Regions from separate parts of the Guyparkeria halopsychrophila genome, predicted to be linked through region 4. Evidence: predicted binding sites of a transcription regulator. Region 4 holds the regulator's gene; each other region holds the start of a gene.
What was found. The regulator FliA, encoded in region 4, starts transcription of late flagellar genes. The targets are predictions, from matches to a motif close to GCTAAAGTTNNNNNNNNNNCNGCCGATA.
Positions count from the first base shown of each region.

Region 1: the regulator FliA is predicted to act here: its motif matches at 1,910-1,937, upstream of ABGV18_RS04865 (methyl-accepting chemotaxis protein).
Region 2: the regulator FliA is predicted to act here: its motif matches at 844-871, upstream of ABGV18_RS06890 (methyl-accepting chemotaxis protein).
Region 3: the regulator FliA is predicted to act here: its motif matches at 1,306-1,333, upstream of ABGV18_RS06790 (flagellin N-terminal helical domain-containing protein).

Region 1 is NZ_JBDODP010000008.1:18,451-21,394, reverse strand. Features, by position in the region: gene ABGV18_RS04870 (ATP-binding cassette domain-containing protein) at 1-1,663, shown strand, start outside; gene ABGV18_RS04865 (methyl-accepting chemotaxis protein) at 1,992-2,944, shown strand, end outside.
Region 2 is NZ_JBDODP010000012.1:66,248-69,191, forward strand. Features, by position in the region: gene ABGV18_RS06885 (squalene/phytoene synthase family protein) at 1-786, opposite strand, end outside; gene ABGV18_RS06890 (methyl-accepting chemotaxis protein) at 928-2,109, shown strand; gene ABGV18_RS06895 (hypothetical protein) at 2,128-2,709, opposite strand; gene ABGV18_RS06900 (HAD-IA family hydrolase) at 2,706-2,944, opposite strand, start outside.
Region 3 is NZ_JBDODP010000012.1:44,405-47,348, forward strand. Features, by position in the region: gene glgP (alpha-glucan family phosphorylase) at 1-714, opposite strand, end outside; gene ABGV18_RS06790 (flagellin N-terminal helical domain-containing protein) at 1,405-2,847, shown strand; gene ABGV18_RS06795 (flagellar protein FlaG) at 2,913-2,944, shown strand, end outside.
Region 4 is NZ_JBDODP010000002.1:39,871-42,814, forward strand. Features, by position in the region: gene ABGV18_RS01185 (P-loop NTPase) at 1-681, shown strand, start outside; gene ABGV18_RS01190 (RNA polymerase sigma factor FliA) at 678-1,400, shown strand; gene ABGV18_RS01195 (chemotaxis response regulator CheY) at 1,514-1,900, shown strand; gene ABGV18_RS01200 (protein phosphatase CheZ) at 1,910-2,680, shown strand; gene ABGV18_RS01205 (chemotaxis protein CheA) at 2,773-2,944, shown strand, end outside.

The DNA.
Region 1 (2,944 bases), on a different contig from region 4:
GACGGTCTATTCCGTGGTCGCCTCGGGCCTGGGTGACCTGCACGACGTGCTCACCGAGTACCACGAGTTGGCGCAGAACGCGGACAGCGATGCCGCACTCGATCGCCTGTCGGTGCTCCAGCACGAACTGGAAACCCGCGACGGCTGGATGGCCGGCCAGAAGGTCGACGAGGTCATGACGCGCCTGGGGCTGGATGCCGACGCCTCGGTGCGCGGCCTGTCCGGGGGTGAGCGGCGCCGCGTCCTGCTCGGCCAGGCACTGGTGCTCGATCCCGAGCTGTTGCTGCTCGACGAACCCACCAACCACCTCGACATCGCGGGGATCGAATGGCTGGAGGATCTGGTGCGCAATTTCACCGGCGCCGTGGTCTTCATCACCCACGATCGCGCCTTCCTCAAGCGGTTGGCCAACGGCATCATCGAGCTCGACCGGGGTAACCTGACCAGCTGGCCGGGGGACTACGACAACTACCTGCGCCGGGTCGAGGAACGCGCCAATGCCGAGGCGCAGGAGAACGCGCGCTTCGACAAGACGCTCGCCCAGGAAGAAGTCTGGATCCGCCAGGGGGTCAAGGCACGCCGCACCCGCAACGAGGGGCGTGTCCGCAACCTGGAAAAACTGCGGGCCGAGCGCGCCGCCCGACGCGACAAGGCCGGACGCGTGGCCCTGTCGACCGACTCCGGCCGCACCTCCGGCAAGATCATCGCCGAGATAAAGGACGCCAGCGTGTCCTTCGGCGACAAGACCGTCATCCGCGATCTGTCCACCACGATCCTGCGGGGCGACCGGGTGGGGCTGGTCGGCCCCAACGGCGCCGGCAAATCCACCCTGATCAAGCTGATCCTCGGCCAGATCGAGCCGACCTCGGGCAGCATCAAGCGCGGCACGCAGTTGGAGATTGCCTACTTCGACCAGCACCGTGCCCAGTTGCGCGACAACTGGACTGCCATCGAGAACCTCTGCGACGGGGGCGACCGCCTTGACGTGGGGGGCAGCAACGTCCACGGCATCGGCTATCTGCAACAGTTCCTGTTCACGCCGGAACGGGCCCGCACCCGGGTGGAACTGCTTTCCGGCGGTGAGCGCAACCGCCTGCTGCTGGCCAAGCTGTTCGCCAAGCCGGCCAACCTGCTGGTGCTCGACGAACCCACCAACGATCTCGACCTCGAGACCCTCGAGGTGCTCGAGCAGGCACTGGCCGACTACGAGGGCACCCTGCTGCTGGTCAGCCACGACCGGGCGTTCCTCGACAACGTCGTCACCGGCCTGCTGGTCTTCAAGGGTGATGGCGAGATCGAGGACGTCATCGGCGGCTACGAGGACTACCTCGATCAGGTCGCGCAAGACTCGGCACGATCAAACGCTGCCGCCACGACGGCCCAGAAAGGCACACCGAAGGCCGGAGCGAACGGGAAACCGGGCGCAGACAAGCCGAAAAAGGCGAAAAAGCGCTCCTACAAGGTCCAGCGCGAGCTCGACGCCCTGCCCGCCCGCATCGAGGCGCTCGAGTCCGAACAGGCCGAGCTGCAGACCACCATCAACGACCCCGGCTTCTACCAGCGCGATCCGACCGAGATCGAGCGCACGCTCGCCCGTGTCACCGAGCTCGAATCCGAACTGGAAACCGTCCTCAATCGCTGGATGGAGCTGGAAGGCGACTGATCCGCCGGGAAACCCGGCACGCCTCACCTGCACCGCTGTTCCCGCCGCTTGCTGCCGACACGCCGGCACGTTCCGGCGGGACAGGCTCGCGCCAACGACCACCGCAAGCGCGCGAGCTCGACTGGACGCCATACCCGCCTTCCGATAGCCTCCCCGACCTTTTGGGATACTCCAGCCATGCCGGTCGCCCCATGCATGGGTACCGCCCTGTCTTGTGGCCGGCCCATTACCCCGTAAATCGGTAAGGCTAAAGATTCCGGTCGGCCGGCCGATGTCATGAATCCCGATTCATTTGCCTTCCCAGAACCAGCACACGCGGAGCCAACGCATGCCAGCCCTGTTCAAGAACCTGACCATCGGTGCCCGACTCGCCCTCGGATTTGCCCTGGTCATTGTTTTCATCGCGGCCCTGATCATTCCCCTGGTGATCACCGAGTTCTCTGCCACGATCAAGCAGGCGCAGCAACGCGAACTTAGAGAGCTGTTCGAGAGCGCGCAGGCGGAAATCGGTGCCGAGGGCCGACTGGCCGAGGCGCTGAGCGTGGCCATTTCCCGCATCCCGGACGTCGGGCAGGCCATGGCCGAGCGCGATCGCGAGCGACTCGCCGCAATGACCCAGCCGATCTTCCCGCCGCTCAAGGAAAACTTTGGCGCACGCCAGTTTCACTTCCACCTGGCACCCGCCGTGTCGTTCTTCCGCGCCCACAAGCCGGCAAAGTTCGGAGACGACCTCTCCGGCTTTCGCAAGACCGTCCTGGCGACCAACAATGAACGCAAACGCGTCCACGGGCTGGAGCGCGGCGTAGCGGGTCTCGGCATGCGCGGCATCTCGCCGATCAGCTACCAGGGCGAGCACCAGGGGAGTGTCGAGTTCGGCATGAGTTTCGGTCAGCCCTTCTTCGACAAGTTCAAGAATGGCTACGGCGTCGACATCGGCCTGTACCTTGAGACCGACGGCGGCAACTTCGAGGCGTTCGGCTCGACCCTCCGCTCACCCGGCTCGCTCGATGCCGAGCAATTGCGTGCCGCTCAGCGCGACACCACGATCTGGGAGCACATGCTCGGGGAGACACCGATGGTGACCTACGCGCACACCATCGCGGATTTCTCCGGTGAGCCGGTGGGCGTGCTTGCGGTGAGCATGGATCGCAGCGAGTACGTAACGCTCCAGGCCGCGGCACGCAACAAGGTCATCTCGGTGATGGCCGTGGCGATCGCGATTGCCGCCATTATTGGCTTTCTGATCACCCGCAGCATCACTCGCCCGCTGCGCCGCACCGT
Region 2 (2,944 bases), on a different contig from region 4:
CAGGCGCAGATGCTCGCGGTCGATGGCACGCAGGATGCGAAACAGGCGGGGCGGCCGACCGTTTGCCTGCCAGTCATCCAGGCCGTCGCGAATCCTGGCGAGTTCCTCGCGAAACAGCGCCTCGCGCGCCGCTGGCGCGGGTTCGCGGTAAAGATCGGCCTCGTCCAGCCCGAAACGATTCAGGGTGTCTTGCGGCAGGTAGACGCGTCCGTCGCGTGCGTGACGCCCCAGCAGCCGGGCCCGGTCGAGCCGGCCGTGCCAGCGCCCCAGTCGGGCGGCGGCCTCGATCTGCTCGACGGGCAGCTCCAGCAGCCGGCCGTACAGGGCGAACAGACTGGCGTAACGCGCGTCGAGAAAGGCCTCGAGGTCCGCTTCGGTGGCAAAGCCTTCGTATTCGAGTTCGATGCGTGCCGCGCCCAGCCGCTCTTCCAGTCGGGCGATCAGCGGTGAGTCCTCGCGCCGCGCTTGCTCGCCCAGCCCGATCTCGTCCAGCCCCGCGGCCAGAGACTGAATTACCGGGTGCTCGGCTCGGCCCTTGGTCATGCCGAGTAGTGCCTCGCGCCACCAGTCGAGCTTGGCCATGGCCACCTGCGGCTCGCTGACGGTCTCCGGAATCTCGGCCAGCGACACATCCAGCGCGCGCAGGGCCGTGACCGCCCGCTGTCGGGCGGGGGACAACTTGAGGCTGGCCAACCGGAAGGCACTGCCCACCGGGCGGGCGAGACGCTCGCATTCGGCGGCCGCCAGATGGGGGTCGACCGCCGGGCTGGGGGATTCTGCATTCATGGGCACGGATTCTACCAGTTCCGTCGGGGCCCAGCCGGGGATCGGATCGCCGTCGGCCCTCAAGAAATCGCCCGCCCGACCGATATACAAGCGAGCGTGAATCCTTTCCCGCCATCCACTTCAAGCAAGGTGCTATCCACCATGAGTCAGCCCAGCATCCTGCGTCGCCTGAAATGGTCCTTTGTCGGCATGGGCGTCGTCATGGGGGCGATCTTCCCGGTGTTCGCTTCATTCTTCGTTGAGTTTCGCGATGGCATGCTGGGCTGGTTCGTGGTCGGTTGCCTCGGCGCCGGGTTGACCGTGGGGTTCGTCAACTACGGGCTCGCGCACCTGATCCTGCTGCGGCGAATGGGGGCACTCGCGCGCCTGGCTGGTGCCGTCCGCGACGGCAATCTCACCGAGAAGTGCCAGATCGTCAGCCATGACTCGCTCGGTGAGATCGTGACCAGCGTCAACGGCATGATCGATCAGTTGCATGTGCAGATGGGGGATCTGAATCGCAGCAGTGATTCGCTGTCCTCGGCCGCCGGTAGTCTCGATGAAAGCGTGTCGAGCGTGATGTCGGCGCAGGGTCGGGTCCAGGCGCAGCGCGAGCGCACCCTGGGCGAGGCCCACGAGGTGGCCAACGGCGGCGCGCGGTTGGTCGAGGCGATTCATGAGGCCGGGCAGCAGGCCGGTGAGCTGCAGTCGCGCGCCGAGCAGACCCGTGGCCAGGTCGGCGAGAGCGTGGCCTCGATCAGCCGCTCGCAGGAGCGCGTCGAGGAAACCGCCGCGTTGATCACCTCGTTGGTGGCCGCCCGTGACCGGATCAGCGGGATGACCGCGACCATCAACGCGGTCGCCCAGCAGACCAACCTGCTCGCCCTGAATGCCGCGATCGAGTCGGCCCGTGCCGGCGAGCACGGGCGCGGGTTTGCCGTGGTCGCCGACGAGGTGCGCAAGCTCGCCGGTCGCAGTGGCGAGGCCGCCCAGGAGATCGGTCTGGTGATGGAAACACTGGGGCGCGACGTCACCGCCGCCGACGAGAAGATGCAGGAGGCCAGCCGCTACTCCTCGGATGCCGAGCGGTCGTTGCAGACCGCCTCGGGCGGGCTGTCCGAGATGCTCAAATCGGTGGCCGACACGGTCAATCTCACCGAGGAGGCGGCCAGCCACGGCCAACGCCACCAGACGGCGATCGAGCAACTCACCGCCGATCTCAACTCGCTGATTGAGGTGGTCGAACGCAATGGCGAAACCATGCAGTCGGCCAACGCGGCCGTCGAATCGGTCAATCGTGAGGCCGATCGCCTGGCGAGCCAGGTCGCGCGTTTTCGTCTTTGACCGCTGACTGCGGCGGGTTCAGCCGCGGCCGGTAAGCACTCGCCAAGCGACGCGCATCGCCGCCATCGCCTGAGCCACGGGCGTGCGGCTGGCCTTTGTCTCGAACCAGAGAGAGGGATCGACCTGCCGCTCGCGCAGGATCTGTTCGACCCGCACGATTGTCAGCCGGTAACGCCAGCCCTGCCGCCACGGGCGCCCCAGCGGGGCCGCGCCCTGCAGGACGCCGCGGATGCGTCCGGCGAAGCGTTCGTTGAAGCGCCGGAAGGCAAAGTCGACCCGCTGTTCATTCCAGTGGGCCTCGGTCACCCCCAGTTGTACCAGTTCGTCGGCGGGCAGCCGCATGGCGTGCCCGGCCTGGCGATCGGCCGGGGCGTCCAGCCAGCCGTCGACCAGCAGGACCGCCGTGATCAATCCGTCAATGCGCGCCTGGTCGGCCGAGGAAATGGACTCAAACCAGGGCGGGCGGAAAGCGGCAAGACGGTTGCGGTAGAACGCGATCAGGTCGCCCATGTCCTCGGGTGCCTTGACCGGCGCCAGCGGCGCATTGAGCTGGCGGGCGTCCACGGGCCAGGCGAGCAGTGAGGCGACACGCGGGATCATTTCGCGTCCACCGCATCTGGACTTGCTGCGGGCTGACCTGATCGAGTCAGCAGGTCGGCGATGTCTTCGGGCCGATCGATCACCACCGTGGCCCCCCACGACTCGATGGGGCGCTCGCCGTCGAGATAGCCCCAGCGTCCGGCGACGGTGGGCATGTGGGCGGCATTGCCGGCGATGATGTCGCGCTCGTGGTCACCGATGTACCAGATTGCGGCCGGCGGCAGGCGCAGCTTGC
Region 3 (2,944 bases), on a different contig from region 4:
GAGCTGGTGCGTGATCTCGCGATCCGCGGCGGTGTTTTCGTCCACATCGGTATCGAGTAGATAAACGGGCACCCGCCCGACCCGCGCCTCCCAGACTTGCGCCGTCACCACGCGCCCCGGGAATTCCAGGCTTATGTGGACCGGTTGCTCGTCCCGTTTGGCCGGGTGGATGGGCAGATGCGAGAAATCCAGATCCTCGAAGCGCGCATGCTGGCGCCCCTCGGCATCGATGCATTGCTGAAAATAGCCCTGCCGGTAAAGCAGGCCCACGCCCACCAGCGGTAGACCGAGGTCCGATGCCGCCTTGCAATGATCCCCCGCCAGAATCCCCAGCCCGCCGGAATAGATGGGCAGCGACTCGTGGAAGCCGAACTCCGCGCAGAAATAGGCCACCGTCTCCTGCGGATCGATCACCGGCTCGAGCACGTCCATGCGCGCATCGGAGCAATGCACCTCGAACTCGCGCCAGACCGCCGCCAGTTCCGCCAGAAACGCCGAATCGCCCGCCGCCTGGTCCAGCCGCGCCTGCGGCACCAGTTGCAGAAACCGCACGGGATTGCCCTCCACCTGCGCCCAGGTGTCCGCATCGATGCGGTCAAACAGATCCCGCACCGCCCGCGACCGGCTGTAATACAGATTGCCGGCCAGCTCGTTTAATCGGGAGAGCGCTGGCGGCAGGGAAGGACGGAGTTCCAGATGGTGCATGGTGGGCATGTCAGGGGCTCGAGGGAATGAGCTCACGAGTGTAAGGGTGAATCATGTCGGTGGTGTAACAGGAAGGTTGTCGACTAAGGTGGCAGTGGCAGTGGCAGTGGCAGTGGCAGTGGCAGTGGCAGTGCCGGGCCCCTGGAGGCGTCACCAACCGGTTTGGGCTCGCGCACGCCCAATCGTCATTCCCGCGAACGCGGGAATCCAGCGTCCGCAGCCACAACCGGCCTCGGTTGGCAGCAGCGTAGAAGACGCCTCATGACGTATGCCAGGAGAGTCGGCCCTATCGGCTCCGTCGAACCTGTCATGGATTCCCGCTTCCGCGGGAATGACGTCGGAGTTCCGAGTGGCGGGTGCTGCCACCGGTCAGCTCAACCCTCTCCCGGACTGCTTGATTGCGTGCTGCCCACCCCACGGCCTCGTCGTTCCCGCGAAAGCGGGAACCCAGAAATCGAAGCCACCCGCGCCCACCGGCAACCCCAACACCGACAGAGCCCAACACCCCCCCCCTGGCATCACCACCCACCCCGTCATACACTCGGCCACAACGCCCCAGCACGCCTCCCAACCGCCAAGCAAAAAAAATTTCGCCCAAGGCCTAAAGGTCTGATCAGCCACGCCGATAAGGGAACCGTAACCAAGAGAAAACGCCCCAAGATCGGGGCCCGTCTGTAAAGAGGAGACGACATCATGGTAATGGGCGTAAACACGAACATCATGGCGCTGAACGCGCAAAACCAGCTGAGCTCGAGCCAGAGCGAGATGAAAGGCGCGATGGAGCGTCTCTCCTCCGGCCTGCGCATCAACAGCGCGGCGGACGACGCGGCCGGTCTGGCCATCTCCGAGCGACTGACTTCGCAGATCAACGGCCTGAACCAGGCAACGCGTAATGCCAACGACGGCATCTCCATCGCGCAGACCGCCGAAGGCGCCATGCAGGAATCCACCAACATCCTGCAGCGGATGCGTGAGCTGTCCATCCAGTCCGCCAACGGTTCCAACTCGTCTTCCGACCGCGCTGCCCTGCAAAAGGAAGTGTCGGCCCTTCAGGACGAACTGACCCGTATCGCCGACACCACCGCCTTCGGTACCCAGAAGCTGCTCGACGGCACCTTCGGTTCGCAGGCGCTGCAGGTCGGTGCCGAGGCCAACCAGACCATCGATATCTCGCTGCGCAATGTGTCGGCCAGCTCAATCGGTGGTCAACGCATTGATGGTGAGGGCACTACCGCCGGGACGACCGTCGCTGGCGCCACGAACGACATCACTGCCGGCACCGTCACTATCACCAACTCGTCTTCCTTGCAGGTTGCGAACGTCGATTTGGCTGCCGCTGACGAGGCGAACGACATCGCCTCCGCGATCAATGCCGTTTCCAGCGACACCGGGGTGAACGCAACTGCCTACACCGAGGTGGAAATCGCCTCTGATTACGCAGAAGCAATCGACGCTGGTTCGATCAGCACCGATCAGGGAACGACCGATTTGGTCGGCGTCTCCAGTGCGCAGGAATTGGTGGACACCATCAATGCCGACAGTTCGAACACCGGCCTGAGTGCCTCGATCGACGCGGAGTCAGGCAATGTGCGGGTCGCCTCCAGCGAGGGCCTGGACATCAGTACCTCGTCTTTCTCTTATGCCACCGCAGGCTCCACAGCCACCACGGTTGACTCGGTCGTCAACGGCACAGCGGATACGACCAATCTGACCACCGTAGGCGCTGCCACTACCACCATGGGGACGGTGCAGCTGGATTCGACGGATTCCTTTACCGCCACAGGTGGTCCCACTGCGGAGGTCTTCTCCGGCACGGCCTCTACCCTGAACGCGGTAGATAACGTCGACATCGGCACGGCCGACGGTGCCCAGAGCGCCATCTCCGTCATCGACGGGGCGTTGGCCTCGATCAACTCCTCGCGGGCTGATCTGGGTGCGATCCAGAACCGGCTGGACTCCACGATCTCCAACCTGAACAATATCTCGGAGAACGCCACTGCGGCTCGCTCCCAGATCCAGGATGCGGATTTCGCCCAGGAGACCTCCAACCTGAGCCGCTCGCAGATCCTGCAGCAGGCCGGCACCGCGATGCTCTCGCAGGCCAACGCGGCCCAGCAGAACGTACTGAGCCTGCTCGGCTAATCCGGGCTAACGAGATGACGCCCAGCGGACGGGCGTCATCACTTTGCATATAAGGGGGTGGCATTATGAGCGACATCAGTGCCTCGAATGCCTTTGG
Region 4 (2,944 bases):
CTGCTTGGTCTACAGTCGCGGGGCAATTTGTCCCATGTGCTTGCCGGCAAGGCGACCCTCGACGAAATCATGCTCGAAGGCCCCGAGGGCATCGGCATCCTGCCGGCGGCCAGCGGGGTGGCCAGCATGGCCGGCCTGACGGCCGCCGAGAACGCCGGGCTGATCTCGGCCTTCTCCGGCCTGCGCTGGCCGGTCGACACCCTGGTGGTCGACTCGGCCGCGGGCATCGCCGACTCGGTGGTGCGCTTCGCCGAGGCCGCCAGCGAGGTCGTGGTGGTGGTCTGTGACGAGCCGGCCTCGATCACCGATGCCTACGCAGTCATCAAGGTGCTCTCGCGCGAACATGACGTGACCCGCTTCCACGTGGTGGCCAACATGGTGCGTGATGCCGCCGAAGGGCGACGTCTGTTCGAGAAGCTTTCGGTGGCCGCCAAGCGATTCCTCGACGTGACGCTCACCCACATGGGGTCGGTGCCGTTCGACGATTACCTGCGTCGGGCCGTGCAGCGTCAGAAGACCGTCGTTCAGCTTTACGGCGGTGCCAAGTCGACCCAGGCATTCACGGCGATGGCGGACAAGGTCAACCAGTGGCCGGTGCCACGCGGGCCGAAGGGGCAGTTGCAGTTTTTCGTCGAGCGACTGGTGAACAACGCCGAGCTGGACCCCGAGAACCTGTTATGAATGCACGCGCCATGTATCAGAACGTTCAGGCCGGATCGACCGAGGCCCTGGTGGCCAAGCACGCTGATCTGGTCAAGCGGGTGGCCTTTCACCTGCTCGGGCGTCTGCCCTCCCACGTCCAGGCCGAGGATCTGATTCAGGCGGGCATGGTCGGGCTGCTCGATGCCGCCCGCCTGTTCGATGGCGACAAGGGCGCTTCGTTCGAGACCTACGCCGGCTTGCGCATTCGCGGCGCGATGCTCGACGAGGTGCGCCGCAACGACTGGGCACCGCGCTCGGTCTACCGTCGCCAGCGGGAAATCGCGCAGACGGTAGCCGCCATCGAGTCCGACACCGGTCGCGAGGCCCGAGATGCCGAGGTCTGTGAGCGCATGGGCATCACCCTCGACGAATACCACGCCGCCATCAGCGATTCCTCCTCGGTGCACGTGGGCTCGCTGGATCACGGTGGCGAGGGGGAAAACGAGACCTTCGACATCGCCGATCTCAACAGCCAGCAACCCGACGAGGCACTGGCCGAGGGGCATTTTCAGCGCGACCTGGCCGGTTGCATCGATGAACTACCCGAGCGGGAAAGACTGGTGATGTCCCTGTACTATGTCGAGGAACTCAATCAGAAAGAGATCGGCGCGGTGCTCGGCGTGAGTGAATCGCGCGTCTGCCAGATTCACAACAAGGCGATCATGCGGCTCAAGACCGCGATGAACGCCTGGAAATAGCAGGTCGGGTGCGGAAAGGGCTCAATCTTTTCCGGTTGGCGCCGATAGAACCTCATACCCACGTTCGAACAAGGCAATCTGCCTGGTACTGACACACGATCCCAGGGGCGAAAATGGACCGAAACATGAAGATCCTCGTGGTTGACGACTTCTCCACGATGCGTCGGATCATCAAGAACCTCCTCAAGGAGCTTGGCTTCACGAACCTCGAGGAGGCCGACGATGGCCAGACGGCATTGCCACTGCTCAAGCAGGGCAATTTCGATTTCCTCGTGACCGACTGGAACATGCCGGGAATGACCGGCATCGACCTGTTGCGGGCGGTCCGTGCCGACCCGGAGCTCGTCAGTCTGCCGGTGCTCATGGTGACCGCCGAGGCCAAGCGCGAGCAGATCGTGCTCGCCGCCCAGGAGGGCGTGAACGGCTACATCGTCAAGCCGTTCAACGGGGCCACGCTCAAGGCCAAGATCGACAAGATCTTCGAACGCGTCGAATCATAGGGGCGCGGAATGACTCAAGCACGAGAGCATGAATTTCAGCCGGTGGTCGGCCGTGAGAAGCGATTGGCCGACGCCCGCGCCTTGGTCGAGGCGATCGAGAACGAGGACACGCCGGCAGAGGCCCAGCTGATCGGTGAGCTCACCGCCGCCTACTCGGGCAACATCTTCGACGAGGTCGGTCGGATGACGCGCGAGGTCCACGACACCCTCAAGAGCTTTGCCGAGGACGAACGGCTCGGGGTGCTGGCCGAGGACGAGATGCCGGACGCGCGGGACCGCCTGCGCTACGTGATCACCCTGACCGAACAGGCCGCGACCCGCACCTTGTCGATCACCGAGGACGCCACGCCTACGGCCGAGCAGATCGTCGATCGCTCGCAGCGTCTCAAGGACGAACTGGCTAAAGTCGCCGCCAGCGAAGCCGATAACGCTCGCCTGGGGGGAGTGGTCGAGTCGATGTCCCGCTACCTGGACTCGGCCACGACCTGTGGCGAGCGACTCAAGGGTCAGCTCACCGAGATCATGATGGCCCAGGAGTTCCAGGATCTGTCCGGTCAGCTCCTGATGCGGGTGATCGACCTGCTCGAGCAGCTTGAGGAAAAGTTGGTCGGGCTGTTGCAGATTACCGCCCCGGTTCGTGGCGCCAAGGCAGAAGACGGCAAGTCGGCCCCGGCCGAGCGTGCCGAGGATGGCGTCGGGCCGCAACTGCCCAGCGCCGGCGACAACGTGGTCAAGAACCAGGACGACGTCGACGATCTACTCGCCAGCCTGGGTTTCTGACCCGGTCGGTCGAGGGAAATGCCCCGCCTAGCGGGCCGGGCAGGAACGTGGCGCTCCGCGCTGGGGCGTCACAGAGCGAATGAGAGGCAAGCATGGCATTCGAAGCCGACAACGAGCTGTTGCAGGATTTCCTGATTGAGGCCGGTGAACTGCTCAACGGGCTCGATCAACAGCTGATCGAGCTGGAGCAATCGCCCGATGACGCGGACCGGCTCAACTCGGTGTTCCGCGCCTTCCATACGATCAAGGGCGGGGCCGGCTTCC